One region of the Enterococcus sp. JNUCC 77 genome, then DNA from elsewhere that is predicted to be linked to it. Evidence: riboswitches for the same ligand, from Rfam matches in the RefSeq annotation. Region 1 holds a riboswitch; the other holds the start of a gene.
The links. Region 1 has a riboswitch for magnesium ahead of mgtA (magnesium-translocating P-type ATPase). Riboswitches for the same ligand answer to the same signal wherever they lie in the genome.
Positions count from the first base shown of each region.

Region 1 (15,341 bases):
AAAGAAAACCAAGAGTTGGTTTTATCAGCAATTAAAGCTGGTTTAGTATCTAGTGCTCATGATTTGTCTGAAGGCGGTCTAGCAACGGCTTTAGCTGAAGCTACTTTCGCGAATGAATTAGGGATTTCAGTGAAGGTTGATTTGAAAGCAGCAGAATTATTCAGTGAAACACAATCTCGTTTTATCCTTTCTGTGAAAAAAGAAAATCAAGCAGCTTTTGAAAGTAGTGTTAAAAAAGCGCAATTTATTGGTGAAGTAACTGCCGATGGTCAATTAACAATTGAAGCGAATGATGGAAAAATTAATGTTGCAGTCAAGACAGCCAAAGAACTTTGGGAGGAAGCTATTCCATGTCTTATGAAGTAAGAAGTTTAAATGAAGAATGTGGTGTGTTCGGCATCTGGGGTCATCCAGATGCTGCACGCGTCACTTATTTTGGTCTCCATAGTTTACAGCATCGAGGACAAGAAGGCGCCGGTATTGTATCAAATGATGAAGGTAAATTAAAAGGATACCGTGATTTAGGTTTATTGTCTGAAGTTTTTAAAGATGAACGACAGTTAGATCAATTAACTGGACAAGCAGCCATTGGTCATGTGCGATACGCGACTGCCGGAAATGGTAGTGTGGATAACATTCAACCGTTTTTGTTTAAGTTTTATGATGGCGATTTTGCACTAGCGCATAATGGTAATTTAACTAATGCTAAAACTTTAAGAAAAGATTTAGAGGAAGAAGGCGCAATTTTTCACTCTAATTCAGATACAGAAATCTTAATGCACTTAATCCGTAAAAGCGCCAAACCAGATTTTTCTAGTCAATTAAAAGAAGCCTTGAACACTGTTAAAGGTGGTTTTGCTTATTTAATGATGACGGAAGATTCTATGGTAGCCGCTTTAGATGCCAATGGCTTCAGACCATTATCAATCGGACAAATGGTGAATGGTGCATATGTGGTTGCTTCAGAAACTTGTGCCTTAGAAGTAGTTGGTGCCGAGTTTTTACAAGACGTAAATCCTGGTGAAGTAATTACTATTAACGACCAAGGTTTGACAGTTGAAAAATTTACTGATGAGACACAACATGCAATTTGCTCAATGGAATACATTTATTTTGCTAGACCTGATTCAAATATTGCAGGGGTAAACGTTCATAGTGCTAGAAAAAATATGGGTCGAATTTTATCATCTGAAGCACCGATTGAAGCGGATATGGTAGTCGGTGTGCCAAATTCATCATTATCAGCTGCTAGTGGTTATGCAGAAGCAACTGGCATTCCTTATGAAATGGGTTTAGTAAAAAATCAGTACATCGCAAGAACTTTTATCCAGCCTACCCAAGAATTAAGAGAACAAGGTGTTCGGATGAAGTTGTCAGCAGTTCGAGGTGTTGTTGAAGGCAAAAAAGTCATCATGGTAGATGATTCGATTGTGCGTGGGACAACCAGTCGTCGGATAGTGGAATTATTAAAAGAAGCCGGTGCAAAAGAAGTTCATGTACGAATTGCTTCACCACCTCTACGCTACCCTTGTTTTTATGGAATAGATATTCAAACAAGAAAAGAATTAATCGCAGCAAATCATTCAATTGAAGAAATTCGTTCAGAAATCGGTGCTGATTCTTTGGCCTTTTTAAGTGAAGAAGGATTAATTGACGCGATTGGCTTGAAGTTTGATGCACCTTATTCTGGTTTATGTATGGCTTATTTTAATGGGGATTATCCTACGCCATTGTACGATTATGAAGAAAAATATCAAGAATCATTACGTGAAAAAATTTCATTTTTCTAAAGGAGAGAAATAATGGCTAACGCATATCAAAAAGCTGGTGTCGATGTAGAAGCGGGTTATGAAGTGGTAGAAAGAATTAAAAAACATGTCAAGAAAACTGAAAGATTAGGCGTGATGGGCGCAATTGGTGGCTTTGGCGGCAATTTTGATTTAAGTCAATTAAACGTCAAAGAACCCGTCTTGATTTCTGGTACTGATGGTGTGGGAACAAAATTGATGGTCGCTATTCAGGCAGATCGTCACGATACAATAGGGATTGACTGTGTAGCAATGTGTGTCAACGACATTATTGCGCAGGGCGCTGAACCATTATATTTTTTAGATTATATTGCTACTGGAAAAAATGTTCCAGAACGTTTAGAACAAGTTGTTGCCGGTGTAGTTGATGGTTGTGTGCAAGCTGGGGCAGCTTTAATTGGTGGCGAAACAGCTGAAATGCCAGGTATGTACGGTGATAAGGATTATGATTTAGCTGGCTTTGCTGTGGGGATTGCCGAAAAAAGTAAAATTGTAACTGGGGAAAAAATTCAAGCTAGCGATGTTTTGATTGGGTTGCCTTCATCAGGAATTCATTCCAATGGCTATTCTTTGGTTCGTAAAATTTTCTTTGAAGATAATGATTTTACGATTTCGGATAAATTGCCAGAACTTGATTGGGCATCGTTAGCTGATGAATTATTAAAACCAACTCGGATTTATGCCAAGGCAATTTTACCTTTGGTTAAAGATGAATTACTCCATGGTGTAGCTCACATAACTGGTGGCGGATTTGTTGAAAACTTACCAAGAATGCTACCTGATCAACTTGCTTGTGAGATTGAATTAGGAACCTGGCCAATCTTACCAATTTTTTCAACTATGGAGAAATATGGTCAAATTCCTACCATGGAAATGTACGAAATTTTCAATATGGGTATTGGTATGGTATTAGCGGTTGCACCAGAAAAAGTTGCAGCGGTTCAAGAGCTGTTGCAAAAAAATGATGAAGCTTCTTATATTATTGGAAAAGTAACTGACAAAGTTAATGAGTCGATTTCATTTAAGGGAGCAAAATAAATGAAAATTGCTGTCTTAGCTTCTGGGAATGGTTCTAATTTTGAAGCTTTAGCTAATGCTGTTCGAAATGGAGAGATTCCTGCAAAAATTGATTTACTTTTTTCTGATCACCAGGATGCGTATGTCTTAAAGAGAGCGGAAAAATTTCAAATTCCCAGTGAAAGCTTTGAATTGAAAGAGTTTGAAAATAAAGCTGCTTATGAAGATGCATTATTGAATTTACTGAAGAAAAATCAGATTGATTTAGTTATTTTGGCAGGTTATATGCGAATTGTCGGTGAAAAACTTTTGCAAGCATTCCCGAAAAGAATTATTAATATTCATCCGGCATTATTGCCTAGTTTCCCGGGATTACACGGTATTAAAGATGCTTTTGAAGCTGGAGTAGCTGAAACAGGTGTCACTGTTCACTATGTAGATAGTGGTGTGGATACTGGACCAGTTATTGCGCAAGAAAAAGTGATTATTGATAAAAATGATACTTTAGAAACTTTAGAAGAAAAAATTCATGCAGTTGAGCATGGACTTTATCCCGCAGTCATTGCGAAAATCATAAAGGAGTTTGGTCATGAAACGTGCGCTGATTAGTGTATCTGATAAAAATGGAATTGTTTCGTTTTCTGAAAAATTAATCGAAAACGGATTTGAAATTATTTCTACTGGTGGAACTAAAAAAGTTTTAGATGAGGCCGGTGTAAAAACAATCAGTATTGATGAAGTCACTGGTTTTCCAGAAATGATGGACGGAAGAGTGAAAACACTGCACCCGAAAATCCATGGTGGTTTGTTAGGACGAAGAGACTTAATTAGCCATATGGAAGCAATGGACGCTCATGACATTCAACCAATAGATTTGGTTTGCGTGAATTTATATCCCTTTAAAGAAACTATCTTGAAAAAAGAGGTTACGGAAGCGGATGCGATTGAAAATATCGATATCGGTGGTCCAAGTATGCTTCGTTCAGCGGCGAAAAATTTCGCGGCTGTTACTGTAGTGGTAGATCCGCTAGATTATGAAACAGTTTTACAAGAATTTGCTGAAAACAACGAAACTAGTTTAGCTACGCGAAAAAAATTAGCGGCAAAAGTTTTTCGTCACACGGCTGCTTATGACGCCCTGATTGCTGAATATTTAACAGCAGCAGTTGAAGTTGCTGAACCAGAAAAATTAACTTTAACTTATGATTTAAAACAAACTTTACGATACGGTGAAAATAGTCATCAAAAAGCAGCTTTTTATCAAGATGCTATTCCTGTTTCTTATTCAATTGCTAGCGGGAAACAATTACACGGCAAAGAATTATCGTACAATAATATTAAAGATGCTGATGCTGCTTTAAGGATTGCCCGTGAATTTTCTGAACCAACTGTTGTGGCGTTGAAACATATGAATCCTTGTGGTATTGGAACTGGGAAAACAATTTTTGAAGCTTATAATTATGCATACGAAGCCGATCCCGTTTCCATTTTTGGCGGTATTATTGTTGCTAACCGAGAAGTTGATTTGGCAACAGCTGAGAAGATGCATGAATTATTTCTAGAAATTATTATTGCACCATCTTTTTCTGCTGAAGCATTTGAATTATTGTCGAAGAAAAAGAATTTGCGATTATTAATACTAGACTTTAGTAATTCAAGTTCTGAACAAGTAGAAATAGTATCTGTACTAGGTGGTTTATTAGTTCAAGACCAAGATATCTTGACTGAAAAAGCAGAAGGGTACGAAGTCGTCACGGATCGCCAGCCAACCAAAGAGGAATTAAAAGCGTTAGAATTTGCTTGGAAAGCTGTCAAACACGTGAAATCAAATGCGATCGTCGTTGCTAACCAGCATCAAACAGTTGGTATTGGTGCCGGCCAAATGAATCGTGTGGGTTCTGTAAAAATTGCGCTAGAACAAGCTACTGATAAAATGGCTGGCGCTGTTTTAGCTAGTGACGCTTATTTTCCAATGGATGATTCAGTAGAATATGCAGCTGAACACGGCATTAAAGCGATTGTCCAACCTGGTGGTAGTATTCGAGATAAAGATTCAATAGCGATGGCAAATAAATATGGTGTAGCGATGGTCTTTACTGGTGGCCGTCACTTCAGACATTAAGAGGTGACCTGATGAAAATTCTAATTATCGGCTCTGGTGGTCGTGAACACGCCATTGCTAAAAAAATATTAGCTAGTCCAAAGGTGACAGAGGTATTTTGCGCAAAAGGAAATCCTGGTATGCTAAATGACGGCATTCAAACTTTAGCTATTGAAGAAGATAATCATCCGGCTTTGATCGAATTTGCTAAAGAAAATCAAATCGAATGGACATTTGTCGGACCTGAAGTACCATTGTTGAATGGGATTGTCGACGATTTTCAAGCTGCTGATCTAAAAATATTTGGACCTAATAAAGCAGCTGCAATGATCGAAGGTTCAAAAGAGTTTGCTAAACAAATTATGCTAGAAAATCAAATTCCAACTGCAGCCTACGAAGTATTTACTGATTTTGATCAAGCGCAGGCCTATATAAAAAAAATAGGCACGCCAATTGTAATCAAAGCAGACGGTTTAGCTGCAGGCAAAGGGGTAGTAGTGGCACAGGATGAACAAGAAGCTTTATCAGCACTAGATGAAATGCTCAATCAAAACCGTTTTGGTGAAAGTGGTGCTAAAGTGGTGATTGAGGAGTTTCTAGCTGGTGAAGAGTTTTCGCTATTATCTTTTGTTAGAAATAATGATGTTTATCCAATGGTTATTGCTCAAGACCATAAGCCAGCTTTTGAAGGAAACAAAGGGCCTAATACTGGTGGAATGGGTGCCTATTCTCCCGTACCACAAATTTCCGAATCAATTATTAATAAAGCAGTCGAAAATGTTGTCAAACCTGCTGTAAATGGTATGGTTCAAAATGGTACACCTTTTTCTGGCATATTATATGCCGGCTTAATTGCAACTTCAGATGGACCAAAGGTTATTGAATTTAATGCCCGTTTCGGTGATCCAGAGACTCAGGTTGTTTTGCCGCGTTTAGCTAGTGATTTGGCTGAAGTTATTGACGATCTGTTGCATGAAAAAGAACCAAAAATAAACTGGTATGATTTTGCTAGTGTTGGTGTTGTTATAGCTGCTGATGGCTATCCTGGAGATTATCAAAAAGGTATGCCGGTTCCAACCTTTGATGATGAAAATGTCAACATTTTTTATGCCGGAGTTTCTGATTCAGATGGTCTAAAGGCAAATGGAGGCCGGGTTTTAGTTGTGGAAGCAAATGGTGAAAATATTTCTGATGCACAGCAAAAAGTTTACAAAGCATTAGAAAAAACAAATACAGATGGTTATTTTTTCAGAAAAGATATTGGTGATAAAGGTCGTAATAAATAATCAATTTATTTGTTTTTAATTTTCTTAGTTTTTAGTAAGATAAAAAATTTGCTAGAAAAAAATAATTGAATAAAATAAAAAAGAGCTTTATTGCAGCTTGCAATAAGGCTCTTTTTTTAGTAAAATCAAGACCGTTGTGAAGAATAAAAGCATTAATATTAATAAGTAGAAACAGATAAGTGAAGATAATAAAGAGGAAAACAATGACATGCGCGGTATATCATGTTAAAATAAAATTATGAAAAAATAATGAGATTAGAATTGAAAAAATAAGTTTTTATGAATATTGTTATCCCAATATTTTAAATTTTATGTTGTTCATTCTTGTACGTATATATCAATTGATAAGAAAAGAGGAAGTTTGATGGATGATAAATGGCTATCGTCTCAATTGGAAGCTGAAAAACCCAATATGGAAGCAATCATGGATTTTTTACCAAACTCTCAGTATTTAAAAATTTTGCTGGCACAACTCACTCGTCACTATGAGCCACAAATTAAAATAATATTTCAAAAAAAGCTTGGATGGCACATTGAAGTCGTACAATATCAAGGTTTATTGTGTTCAATCATCATTCATGACGACTATTTTTCAGTAAAAACCCCACTACCTGATTTTGGGATTCGCTATTTAACGCCAATGATTCAAGTAATGTCTGATGAGTTTAAAGAAAAGTTTGCACAAATATCTCCATCAACAAAGATGATCGAAATGGATGTAACGAATGAAGCTGAAATGGAAGATGTCGTTTTTCTAGTCAGTCTTCAAGCTAAAAACTTAAGAGAAAAACATTAAAAAGGTTTAATGTTCGTGTTTTAGCAAGAATAATAAAAATTATTCTTGCTTTTTTCTCATTTTTATTGTAAATTACATAGGGCGAAATGTCCTATGTTTTTTATTGTGTAAACAAATGGAGGATTTTATGAAAGTATTTGATTATGAAGATATCCAACTAATTCCCAACAAGTGTATCGTGAACTCTCGTTCAGAATGTGACACAAGTGTTAAATTAGGTAAATTCAGCTTTAAAATGCCAGTGGTTCCCGCTAATATGCAAACAATTGTCGATGAATCAATCGCAGAATTTTTAGCAGAAAATGGTTACTTTTACATAATGCATCGTTTTTACGAAGAAGAGCGGATTCCGTTTATTAAAAAGATGCAAAAAAGATGTTTGTTTACATCAATCAGTGTTGGTGTAAAAGCGAATGAATATGATTTCGTGCAATCGTTGGCCGATCAAAATTTAGTACCAGATTATATCACAATTGATATTGCCCATGGTCATTCTGATCCAGTGATTAATATGATTAAGCATATTAAAAAATTATTGCCGGATGCATTTTTGATTGCTGGTAATGTTGGAACTCCTGAAGCGGTTCGGGAACTAGAAAATGCTGGTGCAGACGCGACAAAAGTCGGCATTGGACCCGGTAAAGTATGTATTACTAAAATTAAAACTGGTTTTGGAACTGGCGGTTGGCAATTAGCAGCATTAAGTTGGTGTGCAAAAGCTGCCCGAAAACCTATTATTGCCGATGGTGGAATTCGTACCCATGGTGATATTGCTAAATCTGTTCGTTTTGGAGCGACAATGGTAATGATTGGCTCACTTTTTGCTGGCCATGAAGAGTCTCCAGGTGAAACCAAAGTTGAAAATGGTGTCGTTTTAAAAGAATATTTTGGTAGTGCTTCTGAATTTCAAAAAGGTGAAAAGAAAAATGTGGAAGGTAAAAAAATCTGGATTCCGTTTAAAGGTCATTTGAAAGATACTTTAGTGGAAATGCAACAAGATTTACAGTCTTCAATTTCTTATGCAGGTGGTCGCGATTTGGAATCTATCCAAAAAGTTGACTACGTAATAGTTAAAAATTCAATTTTCAATGGTGATACAATTTAAATTTAAAAGTGATAGAGGAAGATCAAATTGATCATCCTCTATCACTTTTTTTGATTGACAGTGGCCCTTTCCTCCAGTAATTTTAATACTAAGGGAAGTGAGTCGACTGATGTGGCAGTTAAATAACCAAAAAAATATTCCAGTCTATCAACAAATTATGGAACAGTTAATCGAATATATTCAAAATGGCCAATTACTGCCGGGAGATCGTTTGCCACCGGAGCGAAAATTGGCTGAGACTTATCATGTGAATCGTTCAACAGTAGTTCATGCGTTGGATGAATTAGTTGCTTTGGGCTGGATTGTACGAAAACGTGGTAGCGGAACGCTTGTTAACGAGGGAAACTGGGGCAGAACAGCTAATCCTCGGATTGATTGGCGAAGGCGATTAGCCGACAATCATTTTCAACAAGAAGCGTATTTAGTTAAACTGCAACAGCAATTGAAATCAGTCCAAAGTTTGGATCTATATACTGGAGAATTACCACTGAATTTAATTCCCAGTTTTCGTTTACCTTCTTTCAAATGGGAGACATTGCTACTGGAAGAACAAAAGCAAAGCCCATTGGGTTATTTACCATTACAGGAATTAATTGTTCAGCGGATAAAAAAAGAACAAAAAATCGATGTTTCTTCTAATGAAGTGCTAATTACATCAGGAGCCAAACAAGCCATGTTTTTATTGCTTCAAGTGATGTTACAAAATGGCGATAGTGTCGCGATTGAAGATCCATCATTTTTGTACTCTTTGCCAATTTTTGCTACTGCGGGCATTCGATTGTACGGTGTTGAATTAGATAGCCAAGGAATGCGAGTGGATCAGTTAGAACAATTGATTTTAACCAAAAAAATCAAAATGATATTAGTCAATCCGACCTTTCAAAATCCAACTGGCAGGACTATGTCTTTACAAAGAAGAAAAGAATTAATTGATTTAAGTCGAAAATATCAAATTCCCATTGTAGAAGACGATGTGTTTAGCGAATTGGCCTTCGTAGATTTACCGCCGTCCTTGAAAGAACTTGCACCAGATGAAGTCATTCACTTAGGTTCCTTGTCAAAAATATTTGGTTCATCTTTGAAAATTGGTTGGATTGTTGCAAATCGTGATTTGATTGTGCGTTTAGCCGAAGCACGTCAAATGGTTGATTTTTCTTTAAGCGTTTTTCCACAGGTTGTTGCCAGCACTGCATTAAAGGATCCTTATTTTAATCAAAAGCAGCAGAATTTAGTAGACACCTTAAAACAAAGCGCTCGTGATTTTGAAAAAGAATTAAAGCTTTTATCAAATGATTGGCAGTTTGAACCGATTGAAGGTGGGTTGTATGCTTATTTAACCTGGAAAAATAAAAAATTAACGAGAAAAGATTGGGAACTTTTTTTAGATGAACAATTATTGGTAGCTCCGGCGTTTTTATTTAGTAATGATACGATGTCCCTTAGGATTAATTACACTCGTCTAAATCAAGAAAATTTGGCAGTGTTTTTTAATAAATTTCAACAAATCACCGATCAATTGAAACAAAAATGAAGGAGGTCAATATGAATAATCAAATGCTAGATCTATTACAAACCCGTCGTACGTACCGTGATTTCGATGAGAATTATCAACTATCGGAAGAAGAATTACAGGTGATTTTATCAGCTGCAAGACAGGCGCCAACTTGGATGAATGGACAATTCTACAGTATTTTTGTGGTAAAAGATTCCTCAATTCGAGAAAAATTAGTTGCAATGAATCCAGGTAATCCCCACATGCTAAAAAGCTCTGTTTTTTTAATTTTTGTTGCTGATTTAAATCGTTCAAAAAAAGTCGCTGATAAATATGAGGTTGATTTCCCGATAATTGAAGGAATTGATCCATTATTGACTGCGGTGACTGATACAGCCTTAGCCATGAATAGCGCAACATTAGCCGCTGAATCCCTCGGGTTGGGTAGTGTTATTGTAGGAAGTATTCGCAAAGACATTGATGCAATTAGCCAATTATTAAATCTACCCGATTATATGTTTCCAGTAGCTGGAATGAGCATTGGTAAACCAACTGTTGAAATGAAAGTAAAACCACGTTTACCCGAAGAAGCTATTGTATTTTATGACACTTTTAAAGATTATGACTATCAAGTGATTGAAAAATATGATGAAACGATGGACAAATTTGCAGAAGCCAGAGAAACAAAAATCTGGAGTCAAAAATTTGCTGATTATTTTTCACAAAAACCAAATACTGCAGTTGATCAATTTCTTAAAGATAAAAAAATTCAAAAATAACTTTAGATGATTTGACAGAAACAGATTTTCAATTTATAGTTATTTTATTAAATAATATAAATATTGTTAGGTGAGGCTCCTATATGGACATAAGCTACTGCCGCAAAGGAATCGAGAGACTCCGAGTTGGTCTAACAGATGCCATCGTGAAGGTGACGTTTAACGTAGCTGACAAATTTTGTCTACGCCCTATAGTGCTAAAGCTCAACGATGACATGATTGAGGTTATTTCCGCATGCTTGTTGTTGAGTGTGCGTTTTTTTGTGTCTGACAATGAAAGGTGGTGAGGAAGATGGATCTTGACGAACATCCGAGTAAGAGAATAAGAAATTGGAGGAATTATTATGATGAGCAAGAAAAATCTCCTTGCCAAAAATATCAGCAAGGACCAAGAACTAAAAAAATTAGCACAATTAACTGATCGGGATTTATTTTTAAACTTAAGGACTTCTGAAAAAGGTTTGTCAAATCAAGATGCAAAAACGCGTTTGGAAGAATATGGGCCCAACGAAGTATCTGCACAAAAACCGACGCCTGCTTGGTTATTGTTTTTACAAGCCTTTAACGATCCTTTTGTTTATGTTTTAGCATTGTTAGTGATTGTTTCAATTGCCACTAAAGATTTTCAAGCGGCAATTGTAATGGTTATTATGATTTTAGCGAGTGTTTTAATCACTTTTATTCAAGAATACCGTTCCCAAAAAGCCAGTATTGAATTAAAAGAATTGATTGAAAATACCTCTGCCATTACAAGAAATGGCGAAACAGCGGAAATACCAATGGATGAAATTGTTCCTGGAGATATCCTAACTTTAGCAACGGGTGATATGATTCCTGCTGATGCAGTTTTGATTTGGACCAAAGATTTGTTCGTTAATCAATCTTCGTTAACGGGTGAATCAATGCCGATTGAAAAATTTATTAATAGTGCCCACAACAAAATAAGTGAGGAAACTGCCCTAGATTTATCAAATTTAGTTTTTATGGGAACAGATGTCTTGAGTGGTCAAGGCAAAGCTATTATTTTAAAAACCGGGCAGCAAACATTTTTTGGAGACATTGCTAAAAATGCAACAGCCAAACGTGGGAAGACAAGTTTTGACATTGGTTTGACGAAAGTTAGTAAATTGCTATTACGGATGATTATGGTTTTATTCCCTTTAGTTTTACTAATTAATGGTGTTACTAAAGGAGATTGGAGCAGTGCTTTCTTCTTTGCAATTGCCGTAGCAGTTGGTTTAACGCCAGAAATGCTTCCAATGATTGTTAGTTCAAATCTGGCCAAAGGTGCTTTGACATTGTCTAAACAAAAAGTGATTGTGAAAGAACTAGCTGCGATTCAAAATTTAGGTGGCATGGATATTTTGTGTACTGATAAAACCGGTACGATTACAGAAGATCGTGTGGTATTAGTTGAACATTTGAACCCTTTAGGGGAAGAAAATCGCCAAGTTTTAGATCTAACTTTTTTAAACTCAACTTATCAAACTGGTTGGAAAAACTTAATGGATATTGCAGTGATTAATTACTATGAAGAACAAAAACAGCAATTACCTTATCAAACAGTCCAAAAAATCGATGAAATACCCTTTGATTTTTCACGTCGTCGTTTGACAGTTGTGATTAAAGCAGATGATCATCAATTAATGATCACAAAAGGTGCGGTTGAAGAGATGGCGACTGTCTGCGATAAAGTAGAGATTAATGGAGAAATCTTACCCTTAACTGATGAATTAAAAGAAAAATTGCAAGAAGTAAACCAAAAAATGAATCGTCAAGGTATGCGAGTAATCACGGTGGCAATCAAAAAAGATGTCCATAGTGATGCAATTTATAGTAGCAGTGATGAAAAAAATATGACTTTAATCGGTTTTATGGGATTTTTAGACCCAGCAAAAGAATCTGCTAAGACTGCAATTGATTCTTTGCATCAACATGGAGTAAACGTCAAAGTTTTAACAGGTGACAATGAAATAGTAGCCCAAAAAGTTTGTAATGACGTAGGTATTGATGCCAGTAAATATGTTTTAGGTACTGAAGTTGACCGAATGAGTGATCAAGAATTACAGATTGCTGGTGATACAACTAATTTATTTGCAAAATTAAATCCAATGCAAAAAGCTCGGATTATTGAAAATTTACAAACAAAAGGCCACACGGTTGGTTTTATGGGAGATGGAATTAATGATGCACCAGCTTTAAGAAAAGCCGATGTGGGGATATCGGTTGATACAGCTGCTGATATTACCAAAGATGCCAGCTCGATTATTTTGTTGGAAAAAAGCTTAACCGTTTTAGAAAGCGGTGTGTTAGAAGGCCGGCGAGTATTTAGTAATATGATGAAATATATTAAAATTACGATTAGTTCAAATTTTGGGAATGTCTTTTCAATTTTAGTTGCTAGTGCCTTCCTACCATTTTTACCAATGTTGTCCATGCAACTTTTATTGCAAAACTTAATTTATGACATTGCTCAGCTAACAATTCCTTGGGATAATGTGGATGAAGAAGAATTAGTTAAACCAACAAAGTGGGAAACAAAAGGTTTGTTGAAATTTACGGTTTGTATTGGTCCAATCAGTTCGATTTTTGATATCTTAACTTTTGTCTTAATGTGGTATGTTTTTGGCGCAAATACAATAGGAAATCAAAATCTATTTCAAACAGGTTGGTTTGTTGTAGGTTTAACGACGCAAGCCTTAGTAGTTTTAATGGTAAGAACTAGAAAAATTCCATTTATTCAAAGTCGTCCGGCACCACAAGTTTTGGCTAGTCTACTGGCTGCAGTAGTGGTTGGTATTATTATTGTGATCACGCCAATAAGAGCGCAATTTGATTTTGTAGCATTACCTAATGCCTATTGGGTATGGTATTTCTTAATTGTTGTTGGCTATTTAATTGCAGTGCAGATTGGGAAAAAAATATATATCAAAATTGCTGGTGAATGGGTTTAAAATTATAACAGAGTGACTTTTATAGTTGCTCTGTTTCTTTTTTTATAGCAAGTATATTTCCACAAGTGGATTTTTTCACAATTAAAAATTGTAATTTTTAAATTGTTAGATCACGAGTTGATTTATGACTGGCAATCATAGCGGAAGAAAGAGGTTTCAGTCTCTTGTTAGTTTTATTTGTTAAACCACTTTAGTTTGGTCATTTTTTCACAAAAAAATAAGAAATTTCTAGCTAAAACTTTTATGGTAGCGTTGCATATTGTTTGTCTTCTCATGTTAAAAATGATACTTTAATGATGAAGCTGAGAAATCAGTAGTACAGATTCAGTTCCTGTTTTATCAGTGACTGAGAAAAAGAGAGGAAAGTGTGACAACATGGCAGAAAAAAAGAAAACGATCGACTTTAAAGCGTTATTAGCCGATATTAATGCTGATTTCCCTGTTTATCAAGCAATTGATGAAGATGGAAAAGTAGTAAACGAAGCATTAATCCCAGATTTATCAGATGAGGAATTGGTCGAATTAATGACTAAAATGGTTTGGTCACGGGTGTTAGATCAGCGTTCAACTGCATTGAATCGTCAAGGTCGTTTAGGATTTTACGCGCCAACTGCTGGCCAAGAAGCTAGCCAACTAGCTAGTCAATTTGCATTTGAAAAAGAAGATGTTTTATTACCAGGTTATCGTGATGTGCCTCAATTGGTTCAACATGGGTTACCTTTAGCAGAAGCATTCTTATGGTCGCGCGGTCATGTTGCCGGAAATCATTATGCTGACGATTTACAAGCATTACCACCACAAATTATTATTGGAGCGCAATATGTCCAAGCAGCTGGTGTAGCATTAGGTCTTAAGAAACGTAATAAGAAAAATGTTGCCTTCACATATACTGGTGATGGTGGTTCATCTCAAGGGGACTTTTATGAAGCGATTAACTTTGCTGGAGCTTACCATGCTAATGCCGTTTTTTACATTCAAAACAATGGCTTCGCAATTTCAACTCCGCGAGAACAACAATCTGCGGCAGCTACTTTAGCTCAAAAAGCTGTTGCTGCTGGAATCCCAGGTATCCAAGTTGATGGTATGGATCCATTGGCTGTTTATTATGTATCAAAGATGGCTCGTGAATGGGCAGCAAATGGCAACGGTCCAGTTTTAATTGAAACTTTGACCTACCGTTATGGTCCTCATACTTTATCAGGTGATGATCCAACTCGTTACCGTTCTAAAGAAATGGATGACGAATGGCAAAAGAAAGATCCATTGGTTCGTTTCCGAAATTATTTAACGGAAAAAGGTCTTTGGTCTGAAGAAAAAGAAGAAGCAATCATTGAACAAACAAAAGAAGAAATCAAGGAAGCAATTTCTGAAGCTGATCGTGTACCTAAACAAAAAGTTTCAGACTTCTTAAAAAATATGTATGAAGTACAACCGCAAAGTATTAAAGAACAAATTGAATTCTATGAAGCGAAGGAGTCGAAATAATCATGGCCCAAAAAACAATGATTCAAGCCATCACTGATGCTCTTGATTTAATGCTAGAAAAAGACGAAAATGTATTAGTTTTCGGTGAAGATGTTGGTAAAAACGGTGGTGTATTCCGTGCGACTGAAGGATTACAAGCAAAACATGGAGAAGAACGCGTTTTTGATACACCTTTAGCTGAGTCAGGAATTGGTGGTTTAGCGTTTGGTTTGGCTTTAGAAGGTTTTCGCGCTGTTCCAGAAATTCAATTCTTTGGTTTCGTTTTTGAAACGATGGATGAAGTAGTAGGTCAAATGGCTCGCACTCGTTACCGTATGGGTGGTACACGTCATTTACCAGTCACTATTCGTTCACCTTTTGGTGGTGGTGTGCATACACCTGAACTTCACTCTGATAATTTAGAAGGCTTGATGGCTCAATCTCCCGGTTTGCGAGTAGTTATCCCATCAAATCCATATGATGCAAAAGGATTATTGATTTCTTCAATTCGTAACAATGATCCAGTTGTTTATCTAGAA
Region 1 covers NZ_JBTHIG010000001.1:1,248,810-1,264,150, forward strand. Annotated here, with positions in the region: gene purL (phosphoribosylformylglycinamidine synthase subunit PurL) at 1-366, shown strand, start outside; gene purF (amidophosphoribosyltransferase) at 351-1,790, shown strand; gene purM (phosphoribosylformylglycinamidine cyclo-ligase) at 1,803-2,846, shown strand; gene purN (phosphoribosylglycinamide formyltransferase) at 2,847-3,434, shown strand; gene purH (bifunctional phosphoribosylaminoimidazolecarboxamide formyltransferase/IMP cyclohydrolase) at 3,415-4,947, shown strand; gene purD (phosphoribosylamine--glycine ligase) at 4,959-6,212, shown strand; gene ACVWNY_RS06255 (DUF3788 family protein) at 6,577-7,008, shown strand; gene guaC (GMP reductase) at 7,136-8,113, shown strand; gene ACVWNY_RS06265 (aminotransferase-like domain-containing protein) at 8,223-9,644, shown strand; gene ACVWNY_RS06270 (nitroreductase family protein) at 9,656-10,384, shown strand; M-box (ykoK) riboswitch at 10,440-10,606, shown strand; gene mgtA (magnesium-translocating P-type ATPase) at 10,732-13,338, shown strand; gene pdhA (pyruvate dehydrogenase (acetyl-transferring) E1 component subunit alpha) at 13,714-14,823, shown strand; gene ACVWNY_RS06285 (alpha-ketoacid dehydrogenase subunit beta) at 14,826-15,341, shown strand, end outside.

Region 2 (15,341 bases), 1.2 Mb from region 1:
GCATCCCAGCATCACCAATACTTAACGTATCGAAATGACCCATTTGACTAATTACTCGTGATATATCTGAATTAATTACTTTAGTTTTTTTCATTTTTCAATCTCCTATTTCTCAATTTCGTTTTGATATGGAATTGATGGCTGTGCACCAAAGCGTTGCACAGTAATCGCTGAAGCATGGTTTCCAAAGGTAATTGCTTCGACTAAATTACTAAAATCCTTTTTCAAAATACTGCTTAAAGCGCCAATAAAAGTATCACCAGCTGCGGTGGTGTCAACTGCTTTAACTTTCATTGCTGGCACAATCCCACTTTTCCCATCAAAGTGATAAAAAGCTCCCTTGCTGCCAACAGTAATAATCACTACAGCTATCCCTAAATCGTGTAATTGATTGGCTGCTTCAGTCATGCTAGCTTCATCGGTGATAGTGATACCCGTCAAAATTTCTGTTTCCGTTTCATTTGGCACAATCATATCAGTAACTTTTAATAATTTTTCCGGTACTTTTGCCAACGCTGGAGCTGGATTTAAAATTGTTTTCACGCCAGCTGCTTGCGCGATTTCAAAAGCTTGAATAGTGCTTTCTACAGCGCTTTCAAACTGGGCAATCACGAAATCACTTGCTTCAATCAGTTCTCTTTGGGCTAGAACATCTTCCGCCGTAAAGGCATCGTTGGCACCAGAATGAATAATAATATTATTTTCTCCCGTTTCATCAACAGTAATAAAAGCTTGACCCGTCACTTGATTTTCCAAAACTTGTACCCCAGTTAATTCAATTTCTTCTTCAGACAAAAGTTCCTTCATAACAGTACCGGCTGCATCGTTGCCAATTGCACCAATAAAATTAGTTTTCGCTCCTGCACGTTTAGCTGCGACAGCTTGATTAGCGCCTTTACCACCACCGGCTGTATATAATTCTTTGGTATGAATTGTTTCTCCTGGTTTTGGCATATGGTCCACTCGTAAATTCGTATCCAAATTAATACTTCCAACTACCGTAATCGTATTCATTTTGTAAAAACCACCTTTATTTAGTTTGAATTAAAACGTTTTATTAAAACGTTTTAATTCGTTGCCAAAAATATAACACACCTTGAAAACAATTTCAAGAGAACGATTTCAAGGGTGCTGTAGATTTTCTTATTTTTAATTGTACAGGTAACATTATTTCGTCCCAGGCTTTATCTGAATGAGCAATTCTTTCTAATAATAATTGAGCAGCTGTTTCGCCAATCTTCAAAACGGGCTGAGCCACAGTTGTTAATTCAGGCGTTACATACGCCGCCATATCAATATTGTCATAACCGACAATACTATAATCGTCAGGGATTTTTTTTCCGGCTTCCTTTAAGCCATAATATAAACCAAAAGCAATCTCATCATTAATCGCAAAAATACCGGTCACTTTGCTGGCTAAAACTTTTGATACAGCCGCTTGTCCGCCGATCTTTGATAAACTGGCATCAATCACTTCCAAATTGGTTCCATAAATGGAGCGAAAACCAGCTAACCTCGTTTGGATATTTTCTGTTGCTGTTTTAGGCAACACGACCGCTACTTGCTGATGCCCTAAGTCTTTTAAATGCTGGGCGGCGATTTTTCCGCCAGTAAAATCATCCGACAAGACCGCATCACTAAATCCTTCAGCTTTTTTTTGATCCAAAACAATAAAAGGTCGATTTTTTTGACGTAAATTTTGGTTAATCGCTTCATTTGAAATGGCTGAACTGGCAATAATAAAACCATCTACGCCACGACGACTTAATTCTTCTAAATAAGCACTTTCCCGCTGATCATCAGAATCGGCATTACATAGAATCGTTACAAAATTTTCTCGATATAATATTTTTTCAATACCTGAAAGTAAAGTGCCAAAAAAAGGATTAGTAATGTCTGGGACCAAAACACCAATGGTTTTACTCTTTTTTACAATCATCCGACGGGCAAAATAATCTGGTTCATAATTTAGTGCTTTTTTGGCAGCTATAACTTTTTCCACCGTCTTAGGACTAAATTTATCATCGTTGCCATTTAATATTTGGGAAACGGTCGCAATCGAAACGCCCGATTGTTTGGCTACGTCTTTAATAGTGATTTTTTTATTAGTCATGATTTCTCCTCGCTTAAAATACTCCTTATTTTCGCATGAATATTCTTGTCTGTAAACTTGTCAAAAGATGGTATTTCTTCTATACTGCTAGAAGCATAAAGGAGTATCGAATGAAAAAAAAGATAAAAATTATTTTAATTAGTTTAGTTGCATTGATTGTTGTCGTTTTAATTGGCGCCGGAAACTACTTTTACAATTACGCTGTCGTTCCTTCAGAAAAAGATTTTTTAAGCAGCGGTAGCACTGAAGTAAGCGACTCACAAAAATGGTTTGACAATAAAGAAAATCGAACCACCTGGCAATTAAAAGCCAGCGACGGTTTAAAACTTTCAGCAATTTACTTACCAGCTGAAAATGCTAAAAAAACAGCAATTATAGCCCATGGTTATATGGGAAATGCTGAAGACATGGCTGACTATGCCAAGATGTACCATGATTTAGGCTATAATGTTTTAACCCCAGATGCTCGCGGCCATGGTAAAAGCGCAGGCGATTATATTGGCTTCGGTTGGGACGAACGAAAAGATTACCAACAGTGGATTCAACAGGTTCTGAAAAAAAATGGCGCAGATCAAGAAATTGTTCTTCACGGCATCAGCATGGGTGCCGCGACTGTCATGATGACTAGTGGCGAAAAATTACCACAGCAAGTAAAAGCATTTGTTGAGGATTGTGGTTACACTTCTACTAATGCTGAATTGAGCTATCAATTGAAAGATATGTTTAATCTACCTGCATTTCCACTAATCCCTGTGACTAGTTTAGTAACTAAAGTCAGAGCAGGCTATTTTTTTGGTGAAGCTGATGCCCTTAAACAACTGGCTAAAAATGAACGCCCAATGTTGTTTATCCATGGTGATGCAGATAAATTTGTGCCCTTTTCCATGTTAGACCAAAATTACCAAGCAACTAAAGGTCCTAAAGAAAAATATGTAGTGAAAGGCGCTGCCCATGCACAAGCCTTTTCAAAAAAACCTGAAAAATATCAAGCAACAGTTGCAGAATTTTTAACCAAATATGTCAAATAAAAAAACATTGAAGCTAGCATTATATATTGCAGCTTCAATGTTTTTTGTTAATAGAATCAAATTTTATTCTTCGCTGCTGTCAGTTTTTTCTAGTAAAAATTCAGCTATTTCTGTTGTTACGGCAATCATATTGATTAATTGATGTTGAATCGCTACATAAAGCGCTGATTTTTTAGATTCTTCGTGACAAATTGCAGCGATTTTATCAATTTTTTTCAACTCTGTTAAATTTACGCCAATAACATTTTCATTGATCCGACTATCTACTTCCTCGCCATTACGATCAAAGAAACGAGAATTAATATCTCCCACTGTATGGACTGATTTTAAATCCGCCAAAGCAGCTGGATTTAAATAACCGATTTCCGTCATCGTATTTTTAGTTGAGAAAGGATCTGCAATCCCTACTAGCGCAAGATCTACCTTGCATCCTTCAGCCAAAACTTCTTTAATTAAAGAATTCTCGATTAAACTTGTTTTGACTTCATGATTATCAACTAAAGCCGGCGCATAAAGATACAGACTACGACCTCTAATTTTACGAGCCAAATCATAGGCCAGCTGATTTGAGTGAACATCAACATGATCAGGACCCATCCCACCAATTAATGGCACGATCATCGTTTCAGGACTATTTTCATAAGGGAATTCATCCACAAAACGCCGCAACATTTTCCCCCACGAAATACCGATTTTATTTGCTTGATCAATGTCTCGTTTAAAGGAGGAAATAGCCGTTTGCACCAAAATTTTCTCGACTTCATTTTCTCTGATATTGTTTGTGTCTAGCACGACTGCTCGTTTTAACCCGAATTTTTTTTCTAAGCTTAATTCCAGCTCTGCTGAGTAAGCACTTTCACTTTTTATGTAAATGTCAACAATTCCTTCTTTTTTTGCATCATTCAAATATTTTGAAACCAGCGACCGAGAAATCCCCATTTTCTTGGCAATATCCGACTGTTTCAAATCCTCTTTATGATACATTGTGGCAACTCTAACTAAATCCCGATTCATTTGTTCATTCATTTTTATTGACCCCCTTCCAAAACAGCAAAAGTGAGACAACGATTGCCTCACCTCACCATATTTTCTTTTATAAAAATTCGATTACTTCGCCAATTTCAACTGTTTCAGGATAACTACTTGGACTAATAATAATCGCACCTGGTAAAATTTCGCCAATCTCATCACGGAAATAAATCGAGATATGACCTAATTCTTCGAAGTTTGCATTAGCTTGAGAGCCAACTGCGGCAATTTTATATTCTTGACTACCAAATTTAATAAGGCCACCAACTTTCAAGGCATCCTCTGGTTTTTCTTCAAATTCATGAATGACACAAATATCTCTCAATTCAGCCGTTGCTTCTGGGCCAAATAAAATAATCAATTTTTCTTCGGCAAATGCTTCTACCATTGAACCAATTTCAGTTACTTTTGTTTTTACCATGAGAATCCCTCAATTTCTTTTAAATTTTTAATACATACCAAAACTGAAGACATAAGCAATCGCTACTGCAGCTACACCAGTCAATACTCGGCTATATAAAATTGCCGGCACACCGACTTGAACCGTCTCAGGTTTTGCTTCACCTAATGTTAACCCAACTGGAATAAAGTCACAACCTACATGAGCATTAATGGCAAATAATGCTGGCAATGCATACTGTACAGGAATTGATCCGTTTGCAATTTGTGTACCGATCAAAACACCGATAACCTGTGAAATAACCGCACCAGGTCCTAAGATTGGTGACAAGATTGGAATACTACAGATTAATGCTAAAGCCAACATTCCTGGTAGAGATCCCGCCAAAGGAGAAAGCACATTTGCAATCCAATCACCAATACCAGTGTAGTTGATAATCCCAATCATCATTGAGATAAACGCCATAAACGGAATAATATTTTTCAAAAGCATATCAACCGCATCACGACCTGATTGATAGAAGACACCCATCACGCCACCGATTCCGCGAGAAAAACGAACTAAAAAGCCATCTTTCTTCTCGTTATTAGCTTTGTGATCTGCCTTTGCTTTTGCATATTTCTCTTCAAATTTTTCTTCAATTTCTTCAGTTTCAGCCGCTGCATTAACTATCTCTTTTTCGGCTTGGGCAATTCCAGCACTTTGAACTTCTTCTACAGTAGCGCTATCTCTTAATTTTATATTATTTGGCTTCACACCAGAAACAAAAATATCTTCAGTAATATGCTTTGCCAAAGGGCCAGATGGTGAGGAAGGCAATACATCAACCGTTGGAATCCGTTTCATGGGATAAACTCCGATTCGGGCTGTACCACCACAATCAATGACAGCACACATCATTTCTTCTTCTGGTACTTGGTTTTTAAAACCATCCCAAGCTTCTGCCCCACTTAAATCTGCAATTGCTTGCGCGACTGGATGAATCCCGCCACCCGTTACAGAAACAACTTTATTTTTCTGATCAGTTGGTGTCAATTCCAATCCAACACCCCAACCATTACTTCCTGGTTCCACAAAAATTGTTTTAAACATGTCAAGATCCTCCTAGCTAGCCACACTCTTGGCTGAATTTTTTTTCGATTCACGAGAGATTAAAAACTTAGTGATTTGCTCAGTGACTACACCCCGCATAAATACGACGATGACACCGACAATAAAATATCGAACAGCCAAAGTCGATTGACTATAACCAGCTTGTGTTACCCCATTAGCAATACCTAAAAAGACAAATAATTCACCAGCATTTGCATAAGGAAATAATCCTGTTACCGGATGTAAAAAAGATACAACTGCGTCATAAAAAGCTGGTTTTTCTTCTTCTTTAACAAATTTCCCAAAAGTATAAGCCATTGGATTAGTCAGCATCAAGACTGACAAAATCGGCATCACTGAGTAACGTAACACCATGTATTTCGAACAAAATCGAATTGCTCGGTCGACTCTTTCTTCACCAATAAAGGCAATTACTGAATAAGTGAAAGTCAGTAGAACAATCAATAACGGAACAATCCCCGTCATAAAACTTGTAAACTGCTCCCCGCCAGCTTCAAATAATCCAATAAAATTTGTTCCGAACCATTCAATATACTTCATTATTTGTTCCTCCTAATTATTAGTAATCGCTTCCATTTTCCGTAGGTAGATGTTTCCCAATAAATTCTCTGTCTTAGATAGATGTTTCACTGTCTGTTGCTTTTCATAAAAATCTTTCAAATGCATATTTTGATAATTTTTCATTTCTCTAAAACCTGCAAAGATTGTCAACCCGCGGCAAATATAGCAGTGTTCAATTGTACCGGCTTCATTTATTACGATTGCCACAATTGTCTTTGACAGCCAACCCTTTGATACATCCGTCTGTAGTTCAAAACCTGTCTGTCCAGCATATTCTTTAGTAATTTTACTAATAAAACGATTATAATTGCGGACTTGAATAAAACTGGCAAGTGACTGTAGCACCATCAAAAGCAACACGACGACCATTAATAAATTCATGACATTCCTCTTTTCTTTTAAAAAATGAAACAGAAGCGATGATCACTTCTGCTTCACCAGAAATTCAACTTATTTTTATTCTGCAAAGGTTTGATCTTGCATTTTACGTAAACGATAAACAGTAGTTGATTCATCAATTTCAATATCATCATAAGTTAAGAACGTACCATCTTTAATATCACGTTTAGCTACAGAACTACCGCCAACTAAACCGATTGGCACATTTCCATTTTTCTTCATATCAGCATGTGTTTCTAGCACACCGCGGACACAATAACCACCGATACCATCGATTCTTTCACCAGCTTTGATATCTTTTTTCGCTACCGCTACTGTCTCAGAAATTGGTGCTCCCATTGGCACAATTGCATGATCGTTTTCTAAAACTGCTCGAGCAATCGTCAATGGTGTTTCTAAACTAGCTAAGTGGAACGGACGGTATAACAAGTGATGATCCCGTTCACCTTTTTTCATTAAGTAACTTAATTCGTGACGCACACCTTCGTTTTGACCCTTCACAATTACGAAGACACCTGGTGCTAAACCATCGACATATTCAACAACACCAAAGTTATCTAAAACTCCGCCATTTTCTTTTAAATCAAGTTTTTCTACTGTGCCATCTAAATCAGCTGAAATTCCGTGCATTCCAACTTTATCTGGTACAAATCCAATCGCATTAGATAACAGATTCATTTCTGCCATAGTTTTTGTTCCATCTTGGAAAGCTGCCAACATATGACTAGACATCTTTTTAGCATCTGCTTCTGCTTGAGCTGAATCAGGATTTGCACTGACTTTTAACGCGTTATTTTTTCCTTTACCAGCAACTAAAACTTCCATACCCATTGTTTTAGCAAATTCAAATAATTGAGTTGTTACTGCCGGTTCGTCACCATCTGAACCAGTGTAAACTAAGCCAGCTGCATCATATAATTTTTTCATTAATGGGCCAATGGTAATATCAATTTCAACATTTAATAGTACAATATGTTTTTTCGCAATTAAAGTTTCAAAAGAAATTTGTGCGCCAACTTCTGGAACACCTGTTGCATCAACAATGATTTCAACTTTATCAGAGTGAATGACTTCTTTAAAATCTGTCGTAGTTAAAATATCAATTTTTTGAGCTGCACTCGCATTGTAAGCCTCAGCCGCACGTTTGGCGTTATCTAAATTAATATCACTGATTCCAGCAACAATCATTCCAGGAATTGTCGAAATTTGTGCAATCATTCCTGATCCCATTTGTCCTGCGCCGATTACACCTACTTTAATAGGATTGTTATTTTTTTCACGTTCAAGTAATTTGCCATAAAGTGTCATTATATTTCCCTCCAACTAATTTTGTCATATGTCAATATGTTTGTCATATGTGTTTTACATGGATTAGTATAACATCGTTAAAAATATTGTCAACGCTTTCTCTTAAATTTTTTTCACAAACTTTTTTTAGAAGCCATAAATTTTTGAAGAAAATCGATGGTAATAAGGGTTTCAATGGGTTTTAGTTTGTAAAAAATTATTATTTATATTGATGGATTTTTAAATGATTAATGAATATTTTAATGTTATTTCCTTAATTCAAACTAAAAAATCGTAAAAAAAGGAGTGGATTTCTCCACTCCTTAAAAGTCTAACTTTTAGATTCAGTATATTTCTGTACGTATTTTTTACCTTATATTTTCCAATAATTCAATTTGCTAAATCTTGTTTATTCTTAGAATCTCTATATGCATACAACAATTACATATATAGTTAGATTGATTTTATTGCCCGCCTTTGGGATATACAAAATTATTAATTTACACGCATAAAATTTTTATTATTAAAAATCCACATCTAAATTCAAAGAAATTATTTTTGTCTAATGAATACAAATTTTAGGCTCCAGTATAAAGTAAGTCCTTTAGTGTGAAATAAAGAGGCCAAAATTTTTGGCCCCTCTTCAATCTATATCCTACATCCATAGTTAGCTCATGAGTGAAATTAGCTCGATGAATCAAGTTATTAATAGTTAATACTCTCATTTTATTTCCCTTTTTAAAGTAAGTTATCTGAAATTAAAGAAGCCAGAACCTTCTTAAATTCAGTAGAATACCTTGTATCTTTAGTCATCATCATAAAAAATTTCTCTAATATGTTATGTCGATAAAATTATTTATAATCATATTACAGAGCCATTCCTTATCAGGTATCGGGATTGAACGCTTTTGTTATAGCTTCTTCTATGGAATATAATTATTGATTTTGTTCATCCTGATTTGTATCAATATCCATCTGCTCTTTGATGGCATTTTCGACACGTTGGCGTTCGCTTTCTTCTACAAGTTGATAAGAAATTCCTTCAATTCCAGTCTCACCATCACCTGTGAAATCGTAGCCTTTTAATTGATCGGTTTTGATATTTTTTAGTGCAGGCGTGTATTGTTTTAACATGGACATCATTTGGTCAAAAGATAGATCAGTTTCTCCATTTTCACCAATAACATCCAGAATTTCTTGATACTTTAGTAAGCTGTTAAAAGAAAGTAATTTGTCTGTTAATTGAATTAAAACTTCTCGTTGGCGACGTTGACGACCATAGTCCCCTTCTGGATCTTCATACCGCATACGTGCGTACTGCAAAGCTTCCCATCCGCCTAAATGTTGCTTACCTTTTGGATAATGGATACCTTCAGCATCAAAGGCAAAGGCATTATTCACGGTAACACCACCGACAGCATCGCCAAGGTCCTTCATGGCATCCATATCAACAGAAAAGTAATGGTTGATAGGAATGTGTAAAATATTCTCTACCGTTTTAATTTGCATATCAGCACCTCCGAAAACGTGGGCTGCATTGATTTTATTATATTCTCCATCAGTGCCTGCAATTTCTACATAATAATCTCGCGGAATACTAGTAATGGTTGTCTCTTTTAATTGATTGTTAACCGTGACCACCATTAAAGCATTGGAGCGATAATCAGTCTTCCGTTTTGAATCATTCGCAATTCCCATAATTAAGAAACTTACAGGTTCACCTTTAGCCAAATCTGGACTTTTAGTTGACGATTTTCGTGGTTTATACATTGTGTTCGCTGTTTTTTTTAAATTATGATACATGCTGACGCCGTAAGCTGATATAGAAAGAGTTCCTAAAAATAAAAGAGTCAAACTGAACACTAGGAGTAAACTTTTTCTTTTACGATGATGTCGTCTACTCCGTTGCGTGATGTCTTCTTCTGCGAAAGTTTGTAAATAACGTTGATTCACAACACTGAACGAAAAGTTTACCCAGCTATAGCTTAGAAGCATACCCGCAATTACGTCACTAGGATAGTGAACGCGGAGAAGGATTCTTCCTAAAACAATCAGAACAAGATAAGCAACTAAAAAAATTTTTATCCCTTTAGCTTTTTCAACTTTAAGATAAGTTAAAGTGATAAAAACCGTACAGACAAGGCACATCGCCAACAGAGAATGCCCACTAGGGAAACTCGCGGAACTTCGATCGACTAAAGCACCTAAATCTGGTCGAGTTCGACCAATAATATGTTTAAAGACGCTCCCTAAAAAGCCTACAATTAAAAGGTTACTAACGGCCCAAAAGGCAAGAACTTTTTCTTTTTTCTGAAAAAGATAAATCATAAGTAACAAGAAGAACAGGGACATTGGGCCAATCGTTGCTGTTTTCGCCATCAGATTGATAATCGTTAAAAGTGACGTATTTAATTGCCATTTGATGTGATAGATTGCCTCGTCTATTTGTTGAAACCAATTTGGACTGGCAGCCACTAATAGCGTGAGGCAAGTAAAACAAATGGTTGTTATGGTGTAACGTGGAATTTTTTTTTCTGATCTTTGCATGAGAATCCCTTTCTTTTTTCCTTGAAAGAGGAGACTAAGCCAGCATTGATCGTAAATAAGCAATTGCTACTTTCTAAAAAAGCAAACAGTACATCAATCGGTTCTCATCGTCTGAGCTTTAGCACTATCCAACGTAAAGATTTCTCTTAGCTATCTTTAGAAGAGCCTTAATTCGACAATTCCTGTTTTACACATTGGTGTCTTTCGACATTTCTGCGCAATAGCCTATATTTGGATAGGAGCCTCACCTAACAAGGTTATTTTATCTAACTGCCAAAAGTATAGAATTAAGGTTGTATTGCTTTCAATCATTTTGAGTAAGTTTATTTTTTTTTTAATTATTTCAATCGTATTATTGGAAAAGAATAATGAATATATTGAAAAAAACAATTTTCCGTCCACCAAAAAAATATTTACAAATGGTTACTTACTTTGACGGGAATGCATTCACGTTCTTCAATATTCTGTAAAACAGTTCCGATTACTTAATTTTGCTAAGAATTTTACATCATCAATTGTTTGGTCACTTATATTCTGAATTGTCACTACTTTACTCTCATCTTTTAACAAGTTCATGGTTATTACCAGTTATATATCTAAAGTCTGTAGAACATTTTTTGTTATTATTTGATCATTTATTTATGTTTTTATAATTTTTATTCCATATCCAGTTTTTTTAAAAAATAAAAATTTTATTGTAATAGCAATTAATAGAAAAGCATAACTTAATATAAAAATAAAAACCCTTTGCAACACTATTTGACGGAGAGCCGATTAAATAAAGAATTAATAAGAATTTATCAGCTTTTTTTTAAGATTTTTCCAATTCGTTGTATCGGCAAAAGAAATAAATTAATATGAACGCAATTAAATAAACTTGTTAGGTGAGGCTCCTATGTAAAAATAGGTTATTGCCCAGAAATATCGAAAGATACCAATGGGTCAAACAGGAATTGTCGAATTAAGGCTTTTTCAAATAACTAAGATATTTTTTCTTTACGTTGCATAGTGCTAAAACTCGAACGATGAGACAACCTTATAAAGGTCAAAATCTGTTCAAAAAAGGTTTTAGGCCTTTTTTATTTGGGTTACTTGTAGAATTGGTTATCAATTCCACCTAACTATCGTTTTAGGAGGAGAAATTGAATGATCAAGAATAGAAAAATTGACATTGTTATTTTAGTTCCATATTTTATTTTATCTGTAATTGGGCTTTTAGAAATTTATAGTGCCAGTTCTTATAGACTGATGGTCACAGATGAATACTCGCTAAGCTTATTATATCGGCAATTTATATTTATTATAATAAGTTTGACAATAATAGGGGTAACCTTTTTTATAAAGCTTGAGTATTTGCTACACCCACTTTTTATTAAGGGAGGTTTAATAGTTTCATTTCTCCTTTTAATTATGGTAAAAGTCGGTTTTTTTGCTGTAACTGTCAATGGCGCACAGAGATGGATTTCGATAGGGGGATTTCAGTTTCAACCATCTGAAATCATTGTTATATTTCTAATTTTATATTTAGCAAGTTATTTTAAAAATAAAAATATTACCAATGTAAAATTGACTAAACCATTTATTATTACAGGGTTAGCTACTGGCTTAGTATTATTGCAACCTAAAATTTCTGGAGCATTTATGATTATAGTGATAGTCGCAGTAATCATTTGGGCGGCAGCAATTCCTGTTGAAAAAGGAATAATAGGGATAGGCTTATTTTTAATGGGGATAATTTTAATAGCCACTATTGTATTAATTTTAGGCGAAAACAATTTGTTGCCAACATTTTTTTCTCATGCTTATAATCGCATTTCTATAGTTCACAATCCTTTCTTAGATGAGCATGGATACGGATATCAAATGGCTAATTCTTACTATGCTTTATATAATGGTGGTTTTTTAGGACTTGGCTTAGGCAATAGTCTTACTAAGCAGGGATATCTACCAGAAGCAGAGACAGATTTTATTTTTTCAATTATTAGTGAAGAATTGGGGTTGCTAGGCGCTATATTTGTCTTATTTTTAATTTTTGTAGTTTGCTTAAGGATTTTTCAGAAATCCATTCAATGCAAAGATCAGCAACTGAGCTTAGTACTTATTGGATTTGGGACGCTGATACTTATCCAATCTAGTATCAATGTCGCAAGCGTCTTAGGATTAATTCCTATGACAGGAGTACCATTACCCTTCGTAAGTTATGGAGGAACTAGTTATTTAATCCTATCTTTTGCCTTGGGTATTTGTTTAAATATTATATCTCGCAAAAATCTCTATCTTCTAAAATAATATAAACCATAATTATCACCCATAAGAGATCTCTAGAAATCTAGTCAGTAGTTTCAATTCTAAAAGCTTACTTTTTTGAATGTCTCCTATGGCAGTAATCTGAACAAAAAAGAGAAATTACTTATTATTTAATATACACCTATGAGTTACATTGTAGAGAATAGAATAAATCCGTATTGGCAATGCTTTATTTGGAATAAAAAGTGTTAATTTTGGGAATGGGAAGGGTAACCACTGTAATTAGAAAAAGTATACTAATGTTTGTTTTGAAAAAAATAGTTCTCGTTTCAAACGAGAACTAAAAGTAATAATAATCTATCATGTGATTGTATTTTTTAACTGTGGAAGATTAAAATATTACAGTTTGAATGGTTAAATACATGGGAGGCTGCCCAATCCATCAATAATTTTTTTAAAAAAATTCCCTGTTACTTTTAAAAAAACCGAAAAGAAAAATCCTTCTCGGTTGTTCATTTTGATCTACTTTTTAGATAGTAATCTTTTTTATAGAAGGACACATCGATGCTTGTTTATACACTAAAGATTACTTAGTATTATAACAAACCACTGTCTTCTAATAATTCTTCAATGAATGTACCTTTAATTTTTTTTAGTTCATGCTTTTCCACTAGACTTGTAAACCAAGGAACTTTTAGATCAATTAATTTCTTTTGATCATTTAAATAATAAGTAGCCTTCATCAATGTTCTAATATCATAGCAAGAAGCGAAAACTTCAGGAATACCTCGATCCACCTCTAATAAACCGTACACTGCTTCCATAGCTGTCCGAACTGAATATTCAGTAGTAAAAACAGTATCTCGTTTTGTTTCTGCAAAATTTCCGATAAAGGCTAAATTCTTAGATCCTTCAGGAATAACTAGTGGTCGGTCACCATTTGCACGCGGCATAAAATAAGAAGTAATATAAGGCATGTAGCAAGGCATCGTGTTGCATGAATGAATCGCTAAATCGTTGATCATTTCATTAGGAACTCCCATGTGATATAACCATTCAGCTGCAATCTCATTACCTGTGCATTCAGTGATTGTTTTTTTTGTATAGTTTCCATCAGTATCAGATATCAGTGCATAAAACCAGACGACTAGTTGATCTTTTGGTTGTTCTTTAAAATGTGGTTGACGATTTAACGTATAACTTAATTTCCAATTTGAATCTTCTACGTGAACAATTCCGCCAGTAACGACTTTTCCATTATAAGGATCTCGCTTGCTTATTTTTTCAATAAAAGGTGCAATTTTTTTATCCAATGTAGTAATGGTAGCTGAAACTACCCACGCAGCATCTGGAATATTTTCGCAGAATTTTTCTGGTCTACCAAAAGTTATGTCTTGCGCTGCTAGTTTTTTCCAAAGGTTCCAACTAACACCTAGCTTATGTGAAATAGGTGCAGGAGTATCATTATCGCCATATGTTGAACTTTCAGTAATAGAACCGTTAGTAATAAAAACTAAATCATTTTCAGTTAAATCGATTGTTTCAGGAAATCCATCTACTTTTAGTAGAATTTGTTGCGCCTGCTTTGTACCGCTTTTATCTGATTTAATTAAAATATTTTCCACTTGCGTATTATATTGGAAGTGAACACCAGCTTTTTTTAGAAAGCTTAACAGAGGTAATACTAATGATTCGTATTGGTTATATTTAGTAAATTTTAATGATGAAAAATCAGCTAAAGCGTCTATATGGTGGATAAACCGCATTAAATAACGGCGCATTTCCATTGCTGAATGCCAAGTTTCAAAGGCAAACATTGTGCACCAATAAGCCCAAAAATTTGAAGTAAGAAAATCATCAGAAAAGACCTCACTAATTTTTTTATTCTGTAGCTGACTTTCTTCCATTAAGCAAAGTGCAATTATTTCTTTTATGGCTTTTTCACTTAATAAAAATTGACCATCGGTAGCTACTTGTTCTCCCCGGTTATGAATCAAACGACAATGCGAAGAGTTGGGATCTTCTTTATTCAACCAATAAAATTCATCTAAAACAGAAGCATCTGCCTGTTCTAATGAAGGAATGGAACGGTAGAGATCCCAAAGACATTCGAAGTGACTTTCCATTTCTCGACCACCTCGTATAACGAAACCATTTTCTTGCTTGTAAATACCATCTAATGAGCCTCCGGCAAGACTCAATTCTTCGAAAATATGAATTCTATTTCCAGCCACACGACCATCACGAATCAAGAATGCTGCTGCTGCAAGTGAAGCCAGTCCAGAACCAACTAAGTAGGCAGATACCTTATCAGCTTTTTTAGGTTTTTTTGGACGTGCAAAAGCTTCATAGTTTCCATTTGAGTAATACATTTGTCATCATTCCTTTAAAAGAATTATTTTTTTAGACTTGGATACAAGAGTACTTTACATTTTTTTTCGATTTTTTTAAATAGACAAACATTGAGATTTGTCCAAAATATAAAGTACTTCTATATATTATTCTAGTAACTAAATCCAATTTTTTTGTGTCTAAAATTGGAATGTTTTTCGACGTATAGTTACTATTGAAAAAACAGTATCCACGAGAGATTAAGCTACTCGTGAATACTGCTATA
Region 2 covers NZ_JBTHIG010000001.1:2,497,241-2,512,581, forward strand. Annotated here, with positions in the region: gene rbsD (D-ribose pyranase) at 1-94, opposite strand, end outside; gene rbsK (ribokinase) at 106-1,014, opposite strand; gene rbsR (ribose utilization transcriptional repressor RbsR) at 1,109-2,113, opposite strand; gene ACVWNY_RS12155 (alpha/beta hydrolase) at 2,224-3,141, shown strand; gene ACVWNY_RS12160 (sugar-binding transcriptional regulator) at 3,205-4,167, opposite strand; gene ACVWNY_RS12165 (PTS glucitol/sorbitol transporter subunit IIA) at 4,235-4,591, opposite strand; gene srlE (PTS glucitol/sorbitol transporter subunit IIB) at 4,619-5,662, opposite strand; gene srlA (PTS glucitol/sorbitol transporter subunit IIC) at 5,675-6,223, opposite strand; gene ACVWNY_RS12180 (transcriptional regulator GutM) at 6,236-6,625, opposite strand; gene ACVWNY_RS12185 (NAD(P)H-dependent oxidoreductase) at 6,701-7,951, opposite strand; gene ACVWNY_RS12190 (phosphatase PAP2/LCP family protein) at 8,867-10,477, opposite strand; M-box (ykoK) riboswitch at 10,574-10,740, opposite strand; M-box (ykoK) riboswitch at 11,347-11,514, shown strand; gene ACVWNY_RS12195 (FtsW/RodA/SpoVE family cell cycle protein) at 11,624-12,766, shown strand; gene ACVWNY_RS12200 (oleate hydratase) at 13,321-15,096, opposite strand.
Region 2: it holds a riboswitch for magnesium, as region 1 does, so the genes downstream of both, ACVWNY_RS12195 (FtsW/RodA/SpoVE family cell cycle protein) here and mgtA (magnesium-translocating P-type ATPase) in region 1, are expected to answer to the same signal.